Regions from separate parts of the Lacticaseibacillus zeae subsp. silagei genome, predicted to be linked through region 1. Evidence: predicted binding sites of a transcription regulator. Region 1 holds the regulator's gene; the other holds the start of a gene.
The links. The regulator LexA, encoded in region 1, represses DNA repair genes until DNA is damaged. The targets are predictions, from matches to a motif close to CNAACANNTGTTNG.
Positions count from the first base shown of each region.

Region 2: LACZS1_RS04965 (Y-family DNA polymerase) is a predicted target of LexA. The motif match lies at 2,150-2,163, and genes of this name have one in related genera.

Region 1 is NZ_CP132484.1:711,093-721,657, reverse strand. Features, by position in the region: gene LACZS1_RS03405 (malolactic enzyme) at 1-412, opposite strand, end outside; gene LACZS1_RS03400 (LysR family transcriptional regulator) at 763-1,647, shown strand; gene LACZS1_RS03395 (magnesium transporter CorA family protein) at 1,727-2,662, opposite strand; gene LACZS1_RS03390 (DUF488 domain-containing protein) at 2,746-3,102, shown strand; gene LACZS1_RS03385 (5-formyltetrahydrofolate cyclo-ligase) at 3,110-3,670, shown strand; gene LACZS1_RS03380 (hypothetical protein) at 3,861-4,802, shown strand; gene LACZS1_RS03375 (flavin reductase family protein) at 5,059-5,676, shown strand; gene LACZS1_RS03370 (AEC family transporter) at 5,698-6,645, shown strand; gene LACZS1_RS03365 (hypothetical protein) at 6,677-7,141, shown strand; gene lexA (transcriptional repressor LexA) at 7,242-7,868, opposite strand; gene LACZS1_RS03355 (hypothetical protein) at 7,995-8,189, opposite strand; gene LACZS1_RS03350 (AI-2E family transporter) at 8,665-9,831, shown strand; gene LACZS1_RS03345 (hypothetical protein) at 9,824-10,303, shown strand; gene LACZS1_RS03340 (hypothetical protein) at 10,394-10,565, opposite strand, start outside.
Region 2 is NZ_CP132484.1:1,020,126-1,030,690, reverse strand. Features, by position in the region: gene LACZS1_RS04980 (SGNH/GDSL hydrolase family protein) at 1-412, shown strand, start outside; gene LACZS1_RS04975 (zinc-ribbon domain-containing protein) at 416-1,627, shown strand; gene LACZS1_RS04970 (hypothetical protein) at 1,712-1,882, shown strand; gene LACZS1_RS04965 (Y-family DNA polymerase) at 2,190-3,497, shown strand; gene LACZS1_RS04960 (hypothetical protein) at 3,475-3,810, shown strand; partial or broken gene LACZS1_RS04955 (hypothetical protein) at 3,888-4,081, opposite strand; gene LACZS1_RS04950 (hypothetical protein) at 4,242-4,745, opposite strand; gene LACZS1_RS04945 (ACT domain-containing protein) at 4,768-5,202, opposite strand; gene LACZS1_RS04940 (hypothetical protein) at 5,518-5,724, shown strand; gene LACZS1_RS04935 (GNAT family N-acetyltransferase) at 5,790-6,323, opposite strand; gene LACZS1_RS04930 (sensor histidine kinase) at 6,419-7,966, opposite strand; gene LACZS1_RS04925 (response regulator transcription factor) at 7,963-8,694, opposite strand; gene LACZS1_RS04920 (SdpI family protein) at 8,711-9,106, opposite strand; RNA gene ssrA (transfer-messenger RNA) at 9,221-9,584, shown strand; gene LACZS1_RS04910 (DUF1304 domain-containing protein) at 9,828-10,199, shown strand.

The DNA.
Region 1 (10,565 bases):
GAATATCGCGGCCATCAGCACTATGCTTCAACGCACTTTCGATGTGATCCGGATCATCGATCGAAAGATAAGTGGCGTTTTGCGGATTCACAAACAGCGCACTGTAATTTTCAATCGTGTCAGCAATCGTCGGATCATAAACGATCGGCATGAATTCGTTAATGTGCTCGGAAAAAAGCTTATAGAATAGCACATGATTTTCGTTAAACAAGGTCATCAAAAACTGCCGCTTGGCTAAATCGGTCGGCTTTGTCTGCAATTGTGCATACGCCTGCTTGACTTGTTGATCCAATGTCTGGACAGCTGGTGGCAACAGGCCGTTTAAGCCATATTGGTCCCGTTCTTCTTGCGTAAAGGCCGTTCCTTTATTTAAAAAGGGATTATTTAATATTTGTTCTGGTGTATATTTCAAATTCAACACTCCTCTTTTGTGTTAAACATGGGCCAACTCTTTTTAGCCGGCTCGCGCTAATATGCCGTGAAGCAAACACAACTTTTAATTACAAGACCAGACATTACGCCGCGTCCAATCTTATAGTCAAACTTGGCAGGAGTGATAAAATATTTTTATATGCTTTCATGATTATTATTTTCTTTACGTTAACGTGCGTCGGCTCACGCTCACATTAACGCGTTCGCAGTCGCAGAAATCTCCGTGTAAGGACCTCAAACCTAAATGGCCACAGCCCAGCCATTTAGGTTTGAGGCCACTTACACTCCGATTTCTAAGCGCTCCTGCTCACGCTCACAGGAGGTTTACATGTGAACACCAGAGACTTTGAATATTTTCTCGAACTTACCGATACCCGTAACTTTTCGCAAACGGCCGAAAAGTTTGCGGTTAGTCAACCGACCATCACTGCGGCGATCAAACGGCTGGAGGATCATTTTCAGGCACAGTTGATCATTCGTGACCGCCGTCATCATGAAATCAGTGTGACGCCGGCTGGTGAACAGCTTGCCAGTCACGCCGCGATTATTCTGCATCAGTTGGATTTGGCCAAGCAGGACATTGCCTGGGATCAGAAAAGCAAGATTCGCTTCGGTCTGCCACCGATTATTGGCAGTTATCTGTTTCCAAAAATTGCGGTCGACTTGATTGCTGCCGGACTGATGCCGCAACTGGAAACATTTGAAGCCGGGTCAGCCGCACTTCTTGATCAAATCAAAGACGGCAATCTCGATTTTGCCTTACTGGGTGCCAGCGGTCCGTTGGTCGATCCCGACCTGCACGTCATCCAAATCGATACGGCGCCGTTTGTCATCATTACCGCCGAAAATGACCCCTTGGCCCAACAAACACACGTCCCCTTCGCAACACTTGCTGATCGGCAGTTTATCACCTTGAGCGAAGGTTTCGTCCATACCCGGGCATTTTCCTGGTTTCAACAGCAACACACCTTCACGCCGAAAGTGGTTTATCGCACCAGTGACGTTCTGCTGTTAAAACGCTTGGTCACCCAGAACGTAGGCATCGGCTTTTTAACCAAAGTCGCCATTCAGCCTGACGATCATCTCGCATCGCTCAAAATCGACGACCCCAAACAGCCGGCCTTCACCATCTCGTTTGTCTATCGCCAGGATCGCGTCTTGACACCCACCATGAACCGCTTTGCGCAGATTCTGAGCACGCCAAAAGTGGTTTAGACTTCAAACAAGTAAAAACGGCCGAAAAGAAAGTTGCCTTCCTTCGACCGTTTTTGCTTACCGAAAAGTCTTCGCTCAATTAAAAATAATCCTTCCGCCATAACCACCAAGCAGCGATTCCGCACAAGACCGCCGTACCGCCAATTAACCACCAGAACGCCCAATAGGCATTGGCAAATGGCAGGCGGACATTCATGCCGTAAATGCCGCCGACAATCGTAGGAATCGTTAAAATAATGGTCAGGCTGGTCAAAACCTTCATGATGAGGTTCAAGTTATTTGAAACGATCGCACTAACAGTGGTTGAATACTGATCCAGTAACTTGTTGGTAATCCGGACCATCGTCTGCGCCTCGACGACCTCGACTTCGACATCATGTAGCCGGCGAAGGTAACCATTGGTGTTGAAAAAGCGTTCGCCTGCCCGTAAGCTTTTCAACAAGTTTCCGGAATGATCAAGCGCCGCATCAAAGAACACTAGACTTTTCTGCATCGCCATGAGCTGATAAAGCTGCGTGTTTTTAGCGGCTTTGCCTAAACTGCCTTCAATCTGTTTCGTTTCATCATTTAACTTGTCCATATCGATCACAAATTGGTGTAAAACCCGCCACAGCACTTCTAGCGCAAATTCTTCCGGCTTGGGTGAAAGCTTCTGCTCCGCCAAGTCGTCAAACGCCTGCAAGGGATGGTCCATGATCGTAATGACCCGATCGGCTAACAAAATCATGGTCAGCGGCACTGTATTAAATTGGCGGAACCCCATCTCGTTCGTCATCTCAATCGGGTAACGCAGCACGATTAACCCGGGAACGTCATCAGCGGGATTCAATCCTTCGACCCGGGCATTTTCATGTTGGTCAAGTGCCGCGTCCACGTACGTTTTGGGCAAGCCATACTTGGTGGCCAGTGTTTGCAACTCCTGCGGCAACGGCGACTGAACCCGAATCCAGTTGGCTTGATCATCCGTCGCCACCTGCACATTGCGTTGCTTTTGAATTTGATAGCACGTAATCATGTTGACACCTCTTTTGACTAGTATACCGTATCGCTATTTGAACATTCACGACTTGTCAAAACTGGTATGATAATTATGAGGTGATGATTTTGAAAGTAACACTCGAACGCATCTATCAAAAACCCCAAGCAAGCGGCTTCCGTGTCCTCGTTGATCGGGTTTGGCCGCGGGGCATCAGTAAAGTCAACGCTGCCTTAGATTTGTGGGCCAAAACCATTGCGCCGACAGCAGAATTACGAAAATGGTTTGGCCACGATCCAGAAAAGTACCCCGAATTCAAAAAGCGTTACTTAGCGGAACTTGCTGCTAATCCTGATTTGCCGGATTTCATCAAGACGCTAAAAGCGCATGAACAGGATCCGATTATCATGTTATACGGTGCCAAAGACGAGACCCATAACCAAGCCGTTGTTTTAAGCGAATTTCTTAAAGATAAGTGAGGTTCCCATGGCCACAAAAGCCGAATTCCGCACCCGCCAGCTTAAACGCCTTCAGGAAGCTGCCGCTGAAACCCAGGCAGCTAGCGAAACACTAATGGCGACTTTAATCAAGACAACCGTCTGGCAACAGGCCAAAAGCATCGGCATCACGGTCAGCGGCCCTTTTGAAGTCGCCACAGCGCCGATCATTGCTGCGGCACATGCTGCTGCTAAAGCCGTTTTCTTACCGCGCGTCATGCCAAAACGCCAGATGGTCTTTCTGCCAGATCCCGGCCATGAGCACCTCGTCAAAAGTGCTTTTGGTATTCCCGAACCTGCCTACCAAGCCGACTTGGTTGAGCCGGCTCCGGATCTTTTAATTGTGCCCGGAATCGGCTTCTCATTGGCAGACAGATATCGTATCGGTTTTGGCGGCGGCTACTATGATCGCTTTTTAGCCGAATATTCCGGCCACACCTTAACACTGGTTCCGCCAGTCATGGCCTTTCCGCAGCCTGATTGGCCAGTTGATCCGTTTGATGTCCCGATTGAAACCTTAATACTGGCTAACGGGGACATGATTAGGTAACAATTGTATTAATCGATTGGCTGAGCGGCATTTGCCTGCACTTGATATCAAGTGGCTGGCAGTTTCGTTTTAACCAGTCAAAAGGCGCCAAGCAAGTTGCTTGCCGGCAGCCTTTTTAATTCTGCTTGTGTTTCAAACCTGCTTACCCTAATATTGGGGAAAGGCTTTCACCATATTTCAGGAGGCAATCATGCGACGTGAACGTATTCGAAAGAATCGAAGGAGGCTTTACCTCATATTAACCGGCATTGGTGCGGTCGTTATTTTCATTGGCGTTTTCGTTTGGCTGGTGTTGCGCGGCGCCAAGGTTCAAGGACCGACAGCTTCGTCTTCCGCCACCAGCATTTCCATTTCATCAACGGTCACCAGTTCATTTAAAAGCGGCACTTACACCGCTTCCGGGGACGTCACCGACACCAACGGCGACCACCACGATCTGACGGTTTATGTGAAGTTAACGTCATCCAAAACCTATACCCGTTTAATGATTTTTGATGCGGGAAACCAACCGCGCATTATTAACGATACTGGCGACATCAAACAGAAAAAAGGCAAGTTAACGCTCAGTTCGGCGCACGCTAATGTTTACAAGTATGCCAGCGCGAAAACTTATAAGCACAATCAGCCGACAACAACGGTTGAATATGCCGCAGAAGGGGCAACTGGCACTGTTCATGATTACACCACAGCCTTGAAGAAGGAACTCAACAACACGATTACCTTAAAGGGCAAAACACCGCACAATTATCGTTACCTAACAACCAGCCTGCCGTTACAACGCTCAAAGAAGAAGCTTCTCAGCCTCGATGATTTCAAGACAAAGCAGACTGCTTCAAGTTCTGAGTCAAGCTCAACGACGAGTGAAACGTCAACTTATCAGCCATCGCAATACAGCGAACCATCTTCAAGAGTTTCAGTAACGCCAACACCGTCTACTGCGCCGAGCGTGGAAAGTGAACACAGCCAAGGCAATAGTACCGGACAGTCCAATGGTAGTACTGGTAATAATGGCACATCAAATAATAATGGTACTGAAAATAATAGCCAACCAACGCCGAGCAGCCAAGCCAGTAGCCAGGCACCATCCCCGACTCAGCCAGCTAGTTCTTCCACCGGCAACAGCAACTCCTAACAGGGGTACATTTCCTTCAACTGATTAACGAGCAATGTTTGGGATAATCTTCTCTAACATTGCTTTTTTATTGAACTTTTGGCTTTGAGGCACCGAGTACACACACCGCCAGCAGTCCTCGAATTGTCCCTAACCGAAGCAAGCGTTGCATGGCTTTGACGCCACCTCGCGCCTGCGCTAAACTTGCAGTCATGGCGTGCCTTTTAGGTTCCCCAGCATTTTCATGATTCTTATTCACCAGCCACCGGAGGCTATTATGATCAACTTATCTGCCAATAAGCTATCATCCCGCGAGCAATACAAACTGCTGTCTGGCAGCATCATTCCCCGCCCCATCGCGTGGATCACGACGCAAAGCACGGCCGGCGTCATCAACTTAGCGCCATTTTCATTTACAACCGGCATCTCTAATCAGTTGCCATTGCTATCCGTGTCCATTTTGCGTGATGGCGGGCAGCCAAAAGACACGGCGGCGAATCTTTTGGCCCGCCATGAAGCGGTCGTGCACATGGTGAGCATCGATCTCACCAAGGCGATGAATCAAACTGCCGCCCGCTTAACCCCGGATCAAAGCGAATTGAACCTGATTGATCTGCCACTGGTGGCCAGTACTGAAATTCAGGTGCCTGGGTTGCAAGCCGCGCGTATTCGCTTTGAAACGCAACTTTATCAATATGTACCGATTCGTGATCGTGCCGGGGTGATTATCACCGATCTCTTTATCCTGGAAATTCGACAGTTCCACTTTGCCGATACGGTGCTTGATTTGCCAAGCTTACACGTTAATCCTGCCGCTTTGGCACCGGTGGCCCGCCTCGCCGGTCCTACTTATGCCGAACTTGGTCAAACTTTTATGTTACGGCGGCCAAAATAATTTATAAGGAAGTGTTGGTATTTGACCGCATTTATCTCAAGCGTCTTTGGCGTTCTTGAAATTCTCATTTTGATCATTCTCGGCTATTTCCTTACTGCCCGCGGCTGGTTTAATAACCACTCAAGCAAGGTAATTGCCAAAGTTGTTACCCAAGTCGCTCTACCAGCTTATATGATCGTAACCATCGCATCGAAATTCACTGCCGGTATGCTGCTGCGGTTATTGCCAAACTTGTTGTTTCCGGTCTTGTCCATGATGATACTTTTCGCGTTATCCTTTTTAGTGTGTTACCTGTTAAAAGTTCCAAAGTCGCGAAAAGGCACATTTAAGTCCATGTTTTTCAACTCCAACACAGTTTTTATCGGCCTGCCGGTTAACCTAGCCTTGTTCGGTCCTCGCAGTTTGCCTTATGTCTTGGTCTATTACATGGCCAACACGACGATCTTTTGGACCATCGGCGTCTACCTTATTCAAGGCGATGGCCCCAAACCAGCCCGCTTTAATCTTAAAAAGGCTTTGGGGAAAGTTTTCTCCCCACCTTTACTGGGTTTCATGCTGGGAATTGTGTTAGTCTTGCTGAATATCAAGTTGCCGACTTTTTTGATGTCTGATCTGACTTATATCGGCGATTTGACGGTTCCGGGCTCCATGTTCTTTATCGGCATTGCCTTACACGAAGCTGGGTGGAGTCAACTGCGCCTCAGCAAGGAAGCACTCGGCATCTTCAGCGGCCGCTTCCTTTTTGCCCCACTGTTAATGACGGCACTGGTCGCCTTTGCGCCGGTTCCGACGCTGATGAAACAAATCTTCATCCTGCAATCCTGCATGCCGGTCATGACCAATGCGCCGGTGGTTGCCAAACTTTATGACGCCGATGCTGACTACGCTGCGATCATGGTCACGGAAACCACGCTTCTATCCATGATCGTCATCCCCATCGTCATGACCTGCATCCAATTCATTCACTAGGAGACCACCATTGAAAAAATTAGTTTGGCTCATGTTATTACTTATCCTGAGTGGTTGTTCTCAAGGCACGCCGACTGCCAAACCATCATCAACTCGATCAGCCACCAGTGAACGGACATCAAAGCCGGCAAAAACCCGGAAAAAAGCAAAAAAAGCTGCGCCTAAAGCAACCTTGTCCACGCTGGTCGGTCATGCGTTTGTCCAACAGGATGACCAAAAGAAAGCGATCCGCGTGTTGTCGTCAACCAGTGGCTATTACCTCGAAACATTGTCGAACCAAGATGGTGACTTTGAAAGTACAGATCAAGGTATTTTTGCGGCCCAACTGACTTTAAAGGGAAGGATTTTCACCTTCACCGGCAAAGCCCAACCACAGGCCGCCAGCAACACGGTTCAATTCCAACTTACTAAAAAGGGATTACTGAAACAGCTTCCGGATGGCCCATTTTACAAAAAGGTACCAAAAGACGATCTTGATCAGCTTAACCGTCCTTAATGGTAGCAACTGTCACCTCAACAAAAAAGCATTTGCCACGCACACTCAATTGAATGTGTGCGGCAAATGCTTTTTTAGCTTGGTCTATTATTACTGGCACTTATACAAGCGCAGGACGATACAAACTCACAACAATGCCGAGAATCGTCACATCCGGGAAAAACATGTCTTCCATATCATCATTTTCCGGATGAAGCCGGATGCCGTTCTTTTCTTTGTAAAAACGCTTGACGGTGGCTTCATCTTCTTCGGTCATTGCCACGACAATCTGCCCATTTTCGGCGTCGTTTTGCTTCTTCACAATAATCTGATCGCCATCAAGGATGCCGATCTTGATCATGGAACTGCCTTGAACCCGAAGCATGAACAGCTCATCGGCCGAGTATGGTAGGTCATCCGGCACCGGGAAATAGTCATCGATATTCTCAATGGCAGTAATCGGCACCCCGGCCGCAACGGTACCGACAATCGGAATACCTTCTGCCTGCACGCCGATAAAATCGCGCCCTGCTGCAGTCACTTCGATTGTTCGCGGCTTAGACGGGTCTTTAGCGATCAATCCGGCCGCCAGCAGTTTTTCTAAGTATGCTGCAACGGTACTGGAAGAACTAAGGCCAACTGATTTGCCGATCTCGCGAACTGTGGGTGGATACCCATGATCCTCGATCGCGTCATAGATGGTTTGTAAAATCTGTTTCCAACGTTTTTGACTCGCTTGTGTTGGCATCCGCTCACCGCTCCGTTCTCATTTGTTACACCAAGCATACCAAACCGAACGAACGTTTGCAATCATTTTCGCCGTCGTTACACGAAAAAATCCGCAGTCATCACGGCTGCGGATCATTTCATCAAATTAGTTATGCAATAATGGCATCTTATGCATCTGACGCCGATCACATCTGCTCTTGATGACTGCATAGAAGAAGCTTAGGAAAATATCCAGAGCCATCAACAAGATGCCGGCCGTCGCATAGTTGCTAAATAACAGCAATGTTGCGACCAGGGTCAGAGTTATTAATGTCCATTTAGCCCCGCGAAGTAAATTCATATGGGGTCACTCCTCTCCGTATCGGTAAAACCGACATTGACTCACCGTTTTGGTTGTGACTTTATCATACCTGATTTTTTTGATTTGTAAAGCTTTTGTATATGTAAAATTTACATTTGACGCCCTTATTTAGGCATTTTTAATATTTGTAACGGCTAATCGGTGTTTTTGTAAATTTATTGTAACGGCGCCGATACCTTCTTCGAACCATTTTAGTTAACCCTAGCCTCGAAAAATCATGGCTAGTCTAGTATCATTGTTATACGGAAGCATCCGACGTCTGGCGGGTAGAAACTTCGAAAAAAATGACTCACGTGCAATCAGCTGACTTGTAAAAAAACGGCAACTGCACGTCGAAGCTTTCTTGGTTTACCACAGATCTCATGCTCGACTTGTCGTCTTTTGTAAAGGTTACTAATGACACCGCTGATTAAATCGCGTCATAACCTTTAACGTCCTTAGAGGAGGATCGCCTGTGAAACGTACCGATTCATGGTTCTACCGCCGCTTCATCAACAACAAGTTCATGGTCTTCTTAATTGACCTGCTTTTGGCCCTGCTGGTTATTTTTGTTTTCACCAAAATTGCCTGGGTATTCCAGCCTGTGGTCGATTTTCTCGGTATCATCGCGCCACCGTTCATTTTCGCCGGCATTCTCTTCTATCTGACAGTTCCGATCATTAATCGCCTTGAAAAAACCGGGCTGCATCGCGGTTGGGCGATTGCGTTGCTCTTCGTCGTTTTGATCGGCCTTCTGGTCTGGGGACTGTTGCGTTTCCTTCCGGCGGTGAGCAACCAAATTACCAGCATTGTCGATTCGGCACCGCAAATTTTTACGGAAATCGGTAAATGGCTGGATGACTTGAATGATAAGCAAAATGTTTTATCGCAGCATGACCTCAACAACATCGCCAGTGAAGTCCAAACGTTCTTCACTGGCAAACAAGGTGCTTTCGTCACCGGTACCATCTCGCAGCTGCAAAATCTGATTGGCATTGTCGGCAATGTTGTCATCACGATTTCGACAGCACCGATCATTCTCTTCTTCATGCTTAAAGACGGCGACAAGTTCACGCCGATGGTGCTGCATATTATCCCCACCAAGTTACGTGGGTCCGTCAAACAGATGCTGCACGAGATGAACGAAAAAGTCGGTTCATATGTTCAGGGCCAAATCACGGTCGCGCTGTGCGTGGCCATCATGTTCATGATCGGTTACTCGGTGATTGGCTTGCGTTATGGCTTAATTTTCGGCTTGCTGGCTTGCCCATTGAACCTGATTCCTTATTTCGGGTCAGCGTTGGCAATGATCCCGCCACTTATCATGGGCGCGTTGACGTCGCCGAAAATGATTCTCGCGGTCATTATCGTTTTCTTCATTGAATGGTTAATTGAAACGCAACTTATTTCACCACTGGTCATGGGCAGCAAGCTTGAATTGCATCCCATTACAATCGTGGTGGTCTTGCTCACGGCCGGTAATCTCTTCGGTTTAGTCGGTGTCATCCTTGGCATTCCGGGTTTTGCCGTTTTGAAAATTGTCGTGACCCGATTCTTCAGTTGGTACCAGCAGGTTTCCGGTTTGTATGAAACCGACAGCCCGACTGATGACGTTGATCAAAAAGGAGTCTCTCATGAATAGTTTTAATGTCTTACTGATCGGCTTAGACATCGTGTTGATTGCCCTCGCTGGTTATTATCTATATTGGCAACACAAAATTAATTTTGCCTCACGCTATGCGGTTTCACAACTCGTTTGGGCGGTGTTGCTTGGCTTTTGGTTCATGACAACCCGCGTTAACAACATGCCGTATATCGTATTCATTTCAATCTTCCTGGTATTGTCCATTATGGCCGGAACAGGTGGCTTGGCCCCGACTCGGCTTATCGCAAACGGCTTGCTTGCCCGAGTCATTCCATACACCAACATGTCTAGTATCACGTTGACACCTGTCAGTCTGCCTAATGGCCAGGAATGGGTCGTCGCGGTTTTTGCCCTTAGTAAGCGACGCATGGTCCGGCTAACGTTTCAGGCAAGTCTTCAGAACCTGATGACCGAGTTAACCAAGGTATTACCCAAGACAGTACCAGTTACTGTGCAGCGAATGAACTAGTCGCAGTCTCATCATTGTTGGGCACTTAAAAAACGCTTCGGAAAATTTTCCGAAGCGTTTTTATCATTGATCAGCCAGGACAAAGCCCGTTTATTCATCTAATTTTCTAATGGCCAGCAGTGCGACCAGTGCTAATGCCAATCCAGCACCAGCAATCAACATCTGCCATGGCGTTGTCGTATCAAGGAAGAAGTAGTCAATGAGCGCCAACATCAGCGCCGCAAACAAAAGATCTACCCAGAATCGGCGCCACCGAGTTGTC
Region 2 (10,565 bases), 310 kb from region 1:
AGTGGCGCAGCAGCCGGACGTAGTGACGATCGAGTTTGGCACCAATGACGCTGTGGGTGGTGCAACGCCATCTACCCTTGCTGCTTACCGCCAAGCCCTCACAACCATTGTGACGACGCTGCAGGAAAAGACCACCGCCCAACTGATCCTCATGACAACCTGGTCGCCGAACAACGGGCCGTATGCCGCCGCGGATTTAAAATTTGACGCTGTTGTCAAAGAGATTGGCCGTTCCTACCACGTGCCGGTGGCTGACTTGGCGACGATCTGGCAAGGCCATGATGATGTGACCGGCCCGGCTGGTATCACCATTCCCGATTTTGCGGCTAACGGTCCGCGTGATACGTTTCATCCTAATCAACAGGGGCATGATCAAATCGCTGCCCTACTTATCAAAATCTTGGAGGAATGATCCATGCAAGCATCTTTAAAATTTTGTCCAAATTGCGGCCAACCGATTGGCCCTGACGATGACTTTTGTCCAAACTGCGGCTTTGATTTGCGTGCTGCGCGGCAACAGGCGCAAAGCACAAGTCAAAAAGAAGCAGCCAATTCACAATCGTCACCTGCCACCCCTTCACCCGCCGCTTCTGCAACGTCGGCTACTGCTGAGCGCCGCCGTCCGCCGCGGTCACCACGGCATTGGCTGCTCGTAACCGGGATTGCCGTGATCTTAATACTGGGAATCGCTTATTTTGCTGGCGCGACTTATTACAGTCAGGATCGGCAAGTCACTGAGCTGGCCGAAGAAATGACCAGTGGGGATGCCGATGATATGGCGGAAGTCGCGGTAGCCAGCGATGGTACGGCGTTACACGAGGACGATTTGAAGCCCCTTGCGCAACTCATCAAAAACCGCAGCGATCGCAGTCTTCTGCATAGCATGATTATGGCTAAGTCGACCAGCGGCCCGGTTCAGATTGTCAAGGCAGGCCATGAACTGCTTATTTTCCCAAAATATAAAGTCAAATTAGGGACAGCCGATGCCGTCGTCAAAACCAACCTTAAAAATGCCACACTCACGCTGAACGGCACGCCGGCGCAAGCCAAAGCGCATGACGGCCAATATATCATCACCGGTCAACTGCCAGGCGTCTACACGCTTAAACTCAGCGGCACGCATGACGGTTCAACCAAAGACTTCACACGGGAAGTGGTGATCCCGCTCAAAGGCCAGGCATCGGATCTAACCTTAGATGCAGCAACGGCTTCCTCTTCCAGCGCCACATCTTCCAGTTCCGCATCATCGCAAAATTCACATCCGGATAGCAATACCCACGACGATGATAGCGATGACGATTATGATGACAATGGCGTCACGAAAACAACACGCCAGTATCCTTCCGACGCGTCAAAACGCAACGACAATCATTCCACCAGTGGCATTGTGGGCCGCTGGGAATCAGGCGACCAGGCAACGTTCACTTTTAATAGTGATGGCACTTATACGGCAACCAATAACGGCACGCCAAGTAACGGTAAGTGGGAAGTCGTTTATCGTGACGGCAATGTCTTCAATATCAAGTTCACCAAGTCTGATGGCGGCAGCACGGTTGAACCCTTCGTCCTTGATGATGACGACTTGATCGAAACCAATCTCAAAATTAAATGGGAACGCGATGACTGATTTGTCCGTATCCTATTTGCCATTGTTGCCATGGTGTTATACTAATGGCAGTATCCGAATTTAATTCGTTAGGAGGCGGATAGTATGACATCAGATAAGTGGCGGCCATTAGTGGTCACGTTAATCGTCATTGCCGCCATCTTTGCCGCCTTGTTCATTTTGGAAGTCTTTAACAATGGCGGTGGCATGGGCATTGCCCACGGCAGCATGATGCGCGGCATTTCGTCCTGGCACATGGGCGGTTGCATGCGCTAGATGTTCGCATTTTGATCGCTTCATCGATGCCCCTGTTTGTGCATATGCACAGCAGGGGTTTTTATGTGGTGCTGAGCATGAGCCGGCGCGCTTAGAAGCCGAAGTATAAGCGGCCTTGGGCGTGATGGCCCGGGCTTAGGCCATTGCGACCAAGGTCCTTATACGCAGGCTTCTGCGCCGGGGAACGCGTTATAGCTGAGCGTGAGCCGACTTCTGCGCCGGAAAACGCGTTATCGCATCTCCCCAAAAATAAATAACTTGCCTAAGCAAACATATGTTCGTATAATGATAAACAGAGGTGATCTTCATGGCCTATGATTATCCACACGAACCGCATCGGGTCATTTTTTTGATTGACAATAAGTCCTTTTACGCCTCAGTCGAAAGCATTGAGCGTGGACTTGATCCGCTTAAAACCATACTGGTCGTGATGTCAGAACAGGAGAATACGAATGGCGGGCTCATTTTGGCGACTTCGCCGATGGCCAAAAAAATGTACGGTCTCAAAAATAATGTCAGCCGCCAGCGCGATTTGCCCAACGAACCGCATTTGATTGTCGTTCCGCCGCGCATGAACCTCTACATTCAGAAAAATCTGGCCATTAACGATATTTTTCGTCAATTTGTTGCCGATGAAGATCTGTGGGCCTACTCGATTGATGAATCCATCCTTGATATGACCCATACTTGGCGACTGTTTGGAAAAACACCAGGGACAGTTGCCAAGCTCATTCAATCGACGGTTCAACGGCAGCTAGGTCTGCGGACCACGGTCGGAATCGGCGAAAATCCGGTACAAGCCAAAATTGCCCTCGATGTTTATGCCAAGCACAGTCCTGATTTACTTGGCGAAATTAAGTATGCGACTGTCCCGGATACTATCTGGAAAATCACAGAAATGACCGATGTCTGGAGTATCGGTCACCGCACAGCAGCGCATTTAGCGCGCATGGGCATCACAAACATGTACGAACTCGCTCATGCGAATCCCTATGCCTTAAAACAGGAAATGGGCATTATCGGCACTCAGCTGTTTGCAACCGCTTGGGGCATTGATCGTACCAAAATCAGCAAGCGCATCGTGACCCGCCAGCCAAGTATCGGTAATTCCCAAGTGCTTCCGCGCGACTATAGCAATCAATTCGAAATCGAAATTGTCATCAAAGAAATCGGTGAACAGGTCGCAGCCCGCTTACGCCATCATCATAAACGTGCCGGTGAGCTTTCACTGGGTATCGGGTTTTCGTATGCAGAAAGCCAGCAAGACGGTCGGTCCGGTTTTACGCAAGCAAAGCGAATTTTGCCAACCAATCGCAACACCGACATTGTTGCAGCGTTGCGCGAGATTTTTCGAAAGAACTGGCATGGTGAAGTCATTCGCAATGTCGCCGTCTTCACATCCCGTCTGGCACCTGATACCGGCGAACAGCTTAACTTTTTTGAACCGGTCGATCGCCAAATCAAGGCCACCGATCTGGAACGAACACTCGATACGATTCGTAGTCGCTTTGGTTTCAAGGCGTTGGTGTACGCCAAAAGCGCGATGCATGGTGGTACAGCCATTCAGCGTGCATCACTGGTAGGAGGACACAATGGCGGCAATAGCTATGACTAAAGACCTCAAAATCATCATGGAACGGTTAACGCCACTATTTAAGCGCAAACGAAACACACGGTATTGGATCTCACTGGTGAATCAGACCTACACGCCAGCGTTCAACTTCTTTTTTAACATTCAACCCAAGGACCAGCGGCAGCGCTCGATCCCGTTGCACAGTCTGCACGGCTATGATCTTGCCCAGTTAGAGGCTTTCCTTGGCTTGTTACGCAAACAAACCCAATTAACCATTGAATTTGTCGGTTTTGAAGACATGCGCTGGCCGCAAACCAACCGAATCATTCAACGACGTGCCCGTCTTGATGAATGATGACCTACTTGGCAGTCTGACTGCGTGCCTACTACAACTAGCAAAAAGATGATATTGACATGGAAAAACTTAGGCAATAATTCCCTTGACGTGCCAAACTCCGCAATCTCCGGCCAGCTGGGGTGGCGACGCGAAGCTAGAGCGGAGACGGCGCTTTGAGCCAGAAAACCGCTGTCTCAAAGTCGCCTAACAACATCAGCAACAAAGACCGGTCGCTGTGTTGTTTCCACTGCTGAGCCCCATCTGGCCTACGGTTGCTCCGCTTTGGCACTAACATCTTAATAACCCTACCGAATTACCTTGGAGATACAAAAAACGAACACTCCAAATTCCAGAAATGCTCGCTTTTGAAGCGTGAACATGAATTATGCCCAACCTATTCCCTGATGCTCAGCACTAATTGCCCGATACCACCAAACCCACTGATCAAATTAATAGGCAATCGTATAAGAGTGGCGTTCATCAAGCACAAAGGCCTCAGCCATCTCGGGGCCGTGCTGGGCAAGAATCTGATCTGCTAGATAAGCCTGAAGATCTTCATGGAAGTAAGTTTCAAACCCAAAACTCCACGCCTGCACCAAATGTTTTCCTTGGCGCCGTCCTGCCTTAAAGTTCTCATAAATTGCGTGGTAAATGGAACGACCCGTTAACCTGACGCTTACTGGCAAGACAACCCGTTGATTGCCATGCCGAAAACGCGCATTAACCGTCCGAAAAGTCATGAAGCGAATAATGAGCAAAACACTTGGAATCATAATACTCAAGCCCACTAGCGCGACAAAAATGATGCCCAAAACAAAGCCAACAGCACTAACTGCCATGGCGCCGGAAATCACGACGCTTAGGCCGATCACAAACAAAATCAGTAACAACGCTGGAAATAGAGCAACGCCAGCGACTAAAACCCAGAGCAACAATTTAATTGCTATTTTCATAAAGCCTCCAAAAACATGCTGTTTATTCAATGGAAATCAGGTGCACATCACTGACACCGCGAATGCCGCCAAGTTTAGTGGCAAGATCATCAAGGGTTCCTTGCAGCGCTGAAATATCGAATGATATGACAACACTCGCCCAGTTGTGGATCGGAATATTCTGGTTAATGGTCACGATACTGGCCTGGGCTTGTGACATCACAGTCAAAACTTCCGACAAAATGCCGCGATCGTGATGAAGCATCAATGAAATGACCGCCTTACGCGATGCCATTTCATGATCTGGTAAAAACACATAGTCTTTGTACTTGTAATAAGTGCCGCGGGAAATGCCGACTCGCTTGACCGCTTCACTCACCTGTTTGACTTCGCCATTTTGGAGTAATGCCCGCGCGGCAATCACTTTGCCGACCACGTCCGGAAGAATCGAACTGTCAACAATATAAAACTGCTTCACGCGAATCCCCCCAAAATGAACCGACTGCCAGCAACCGCTTCTCACCGACAGACATCCGTTCGAATATGTTCATATTGTAACAGTCATTGCCACTTCTGAAAAGCAATCGTCAAATTGTAAAAGATTTGACATGCTTTCAGGGAAAATAAGCTCTCTTTACTTATAACACTTCGCCAAGGGCTGTCAATTCCACTTTAGGCAATCTCCGTGATAGCTCGATAGCTGCACTTATTTCATCAACGAACCTTTAAACGTATGCTATTTTGCAGTAGGCTGATGGTGTCTTTGAAGGGAAAAGCATGAGGGGGCTTTTGAATGAAGATGCGGCAACCGTATCATTTATCTTGGCAATTACTAACAGTGGCAATCATCATCGCGTTTATAGCGTTTGTCGAATACTGGCCGCACCTGAGTGATGATGCGTTAATGGGCAGCGGTCTCATTAGTGGTGGACTTTGCATCGGTGCATTACATATGGCACACCACGTCACCGACACGTCCAGGAGTCACAAGAAAAAGTAACACCTCTTGCCCGACAAAATGAGCTGCGGTTTTAACCGCAGCTCATCACTGTTAACGCTTAGATGTTACTCCAATGTTTCAGCTAAAAAAGGATGCGCGTAATTGACTTTCCCGCGCACGCTAGCTAAAACGCCTGGGACCAGCTCCTTAATGAGGTGGTCTTCGGCCACGATCGGAAACGGTGGTTCGAGGCGATAGTTTGCGGCCCTACGAAAACCGATGCGGCCGAAGAACTGCCGATCGCCGATGACGCTGACAAAATCGCGACGTAGATCTGTTGCCCGCATATCGAGCTCCGAAACAATCGCCATCCCTAACCCGCTACCTTGATAATCAGGTGCAACGGCCAAGGGGGCCAAGGCCACTCCTTGCATATGGGCATCAGGTGTAATAGTGACTGCAGTCATCAATCCGTACCCGACCAAATGACCGTCGATGGTCGCCACCACTTCTAGCGCCGCGTCATAATCGGCGGTGCGTCGTAACTCAGCGACTAACGCTGCTTCCCCGTGATAGCCGCGCTTGCTGCCGCTAAATGCGGTTTGCAATAACGCGTCTACTTCGGCAAAGTCGTTTTGCTGTATTCGTCGAATGGTCATAATTGTCTCCTTTTGTTAATAATAATTTTTATTATACACGTTTCCACAGTTGCGTGGTGCTTTGTTTTGGCACTAAACGACATCTTGGAGACGTGTTATTTGTTCGGTTTGGCCTGCTGCCCCGCATCACTGGCGGCATTGCTCGTCGAGTCCGGTTTGTCACTAGCTGAATCGCCCGATTGTTTCGAATCGGTTTGCTTCTTTTGCTTAGGCGCTGTCTCCTCATCCGGGAAGATCAAGGTAAAGGTCGTGCCGGATCCTAATTCAGAATCAACATCAATGGTGCCGCCATGCAAGCCCATCAGTTGGTGGACAATGGCCATTCCCAGACCAGACTCGCCATATTTCGTATTTTTTCGCGAAGGATCGGCTTTGTAATACCGCTCCCAAATGTTCTTCATTTGATCCTTGGACATGCCGATACCGGTATCACTCACCCTGAACTCGGTTTGGTGGTAGCCTAATTTCCCATTAATGGTAATTTGTCCATTTTGCGTAAACTGAACCGCATTTTGGACAATATTAAACAAAATCTGAACAAACCGGTCGTGGTCGGCATAAGTCGGCAGCTTTTCCGGCGCTTCAATCGTGATCTTGTCGCCAGCTTCTTCGGCCTTTTGTGCCAGTTGTTCGGCAATATTATCAAGATCCTTGCGGGCGTTGAAGGTATGTTTGCTCAAAAGAATCTGATTCGTGCGAATCTTTTCATAATCAAGGTTTTCATTGACCAGTCGGATTAAGCGATTGGTCTCATTGCGCATGAGTTCAATGCTCTTCCCTTTGCTCTCTTCGGGAATCGCGTCGTAAGCCAACCCTTCCAACAAGCCGTTAATCGTCGTCAGCGGTGTCCGCATTTCATGTGCCGCATCCGCCATAAACTGGCGACGCCGATCTTCCTGGCGCTGAATTTCCTGCTGACTGGCTTTCAACGATGTCACCATGTCGCGAAAATCATCCGCTAACTCTGCCACTTCGTCATGGCTGCGGCTTTTCATTTTGACAGTCACATCATAGTTACCTTCTGCCACCTGATGGGTCGCCTGGCGCAGTTGGTTGATTCTTCGCACCTGATACGACGCAATGAAGTAGCTGATAATGAACGCTGCTAACGTTGACAGAACAAAAGCAATCAACAAGTTGTGCTCGGTCTTGTTAATCGAGCTTTGAATTTGCTCGACCGGTGCAAATGCCGCAATGACAAACAGTAGTTTCTCACTCAAAAAAACCGGCTGGTAATAGATCGTCATATTTTGGGACCGGCCGCTCACAGGATTCGTCATCAGCTCCGGTACGGCAACGGCTGAACCTTGTTTTAACTTTTTCCAGTAACTTGATTTAATCGCTGCCATCGGGCTTTTTTGTGAAACCGGATACTTAGCTACGTTGTTCGCATCATAAATAACAAAATGCACGTGTTGATCACTGAGGATCTCCTCGGCATTTTGGATAAAGCGCGCATTGATCACGTAAGTATTTTCATCGACAGCATTGTTTTTTAAAACGTCAGTGTACTGCTCAAGCTGCTTAACCCCGTTTTCCCAAACTGTATTGGTTGTCGAACGAATGAACAGAATCGACACAATTACCAAAGTCACCATGATAACTGCAAAAAAGCCGATTAACTGTTGATAGAGCATTTTCATTGATCAAGCCCCGAATCATCAAACTTGTACCCGACGCCCCAAACGGTTTGAATGATTTGCGGACCGACCTTTTCGATCTTTTGACGCAACTTTTTAATGTGCGCATCGACTGTGCGTTCGTCACCATAGTATTCATAATCCCACACCAGCTGCAGCAGCTGTTCACGGGAAAAGACCTGCTTGGGGCTCTTGGATAACGTATGCAACAAGTCGAACTCCTTGGGTGTCAAGCCCTCGATTTGTTTACCATTCAAATAAGCTTCACGCGTCTTGGTACTGAGCTTGAAATGGTCGGTTTCAACGTCAAAGCCATCTTTTTTTGCTTCTGGCTCTGCCTGCTCCGCACCGACTTCGGTACCAACTTCAGCGCGGCGATGCAACGCCTTGATACGCGCAATCAGCGTAATCGGCGAAAATGGTTTAGTCACATAGTCATCCGCGCCGAGTTCAAGTCCCAACACCTGGTCACTTTCAGTATCCCGGGCCGTCAACATAATCAACGGAACGGTTTCACTAATCTGACGAATTTCCTTGGCCACCTGCATCCCGTCCATTTTAGGAAGATTCAGATCCAGGGTGATGATGTCAAAACTATCGGGCGCTTCTTTAAACTTGGCAAGCCCTTCTTCACCATCATAGGCGTTCACGACTTCCCACTTTTCTTTTTGAAAAAACATGGCCATCATTTCTGCCACGCTTGTATTGTCTTCAATCATTAATAGTTTCACTGATAAACCCCTCATTTCACAAATCTTTAAAACCTTTACGGCGTTTAGGTTTCGGAACGTCATCCGGTGCGACATAATCGTAAGGAAGCTGGTGATGGGCTTCAAGATACTGTTTTAGCCGACTTTCCGTATAAACGAATCCCGGTAAGAATAACAGTACCGCCACAAAAAGCCAAATGATGAAAAAATTATCCCACGAAAGCCGGTGAATGATCCACCCGGCAGCGGATTCGACGGCCCCGGTGACAATCAATGCCTGGCAAAACCACCGTTGTGCCAGGCGAAAACTATCGGCATTGACGCTGGCGAGATAGGATGTGTAGCCCCAGAAATTGGTTTGATGTCGCGGTCGAAAAAGCGCAAGAAGGATGCCCATTAGTAATTGCATGCATCCAGCAACAAGTAAGATCATAGACACGCCTCCATAAAATTAGCTTAAAACTTAAGTTTGCGTCAGTATAGTACCAAGTGCAAACATTTTGACAAGTTTAATTATACCGTGGTAACATATCATTTGCACCTTGTCGGGGGTGTAATGGTCTCGACATTGCTTTTCGCGCATGCGGTGCACCTCGGAGGCTCGGCTCCGTCATCAACGGAACAGTTAATATAACTGCAAAGAACGAAAATTCTTACGCTTTAGCTGCTTAATAACCAGCTAGCGTGATCCTTCCGACTTCGCTCAAGGGTCGGGTCTGGGTCTCAAATCATTGAGCTACGGTTGATGTTGCCACCTGAGGCATCAACAAGAGACTAGTAGGTTAGCTGCCTTGTGTTAGCCTTGCTGACTGGCGCGACATCGCGGCGAATTTTAAATTAATCAGCTATGGGTGTAGAGCTGCATGTAGCAGGGGTGATGGACAGGAGTTCGATTCTCCTCACCTCCACTTATCATTATCATTAGCTTTCACTGGCGCTCAAAATGCCGGTGTAACAGCATTTTATGTTTGGCAGATAGTCACTGATTATCATTAGTTGGTAACATCAGGTAACATTTAGGTAACATTTTAATCTGCTAGGCAGGCGGTGGCCACTTCATTATGAGGTGGCTATTTTTAATTTTAAGAAATTTAAGTCGTCTGCTATACTATGCTGCAGCACGCATATTAGGAATTCTTTAGGAGGAATAGGCAATGTTAATTGTGAAGGATCTTTTTGTTCTATTAGTAGCCGTTGAGGCTTTGTTTATAATGTTTCTTGAGATGTTTGGCACCCAAACAGAAATGGCCCGCAAGGCTTTTGACTTGTCAAAGGAATATCTTGCCACCAAAGAAGCTAAATCATCTATGGCAAACCAAGGACTCTATAATGGCTTCATCGGTGTAGGTTTGTTATATGCTCGATATGGGCTTAGTGGCAGTGCTTCCTATCATGTTCAGCTATTGTTTGTAGGTTTTGTTGTGCTTGCTGCCATTTTTGGATCACTGACAGCAAATAGAAAAATCATATTGACACAAGGAAGCCCTGCAATCGTGGCACTTTTGCTGCTTCTATTCGTGCACTGATACGATTCTAACTAACCTTGAAATGCGGGGGTTAGTTGACTAGGTGAATATTGTTCACTTGGTTCTAACAAGCAGGTCAATATTTTTGACTTGGATAACAAGGCCCGAAATTCGGGGTCTGTGAGCTGTTTCGCTATTGTCGAAGCAGTCATTAAATTCCTGAGGGGTGGCGAATCACCACCCCCATTTATATTGCCCAGAACGACCGTACCTCAAAGTACACCTGTTCAGCGTGCACCAGAATGCGTCTGTCAGCACAAAAAAACGGGCATCTCTGCCCGCCAACTGAAAATGACAATCTACGTAGTCAACTTCCAAAGCAGAAAAATCTGCTAAACAAGAAGCTGGCTATTTTTATGACCAAAG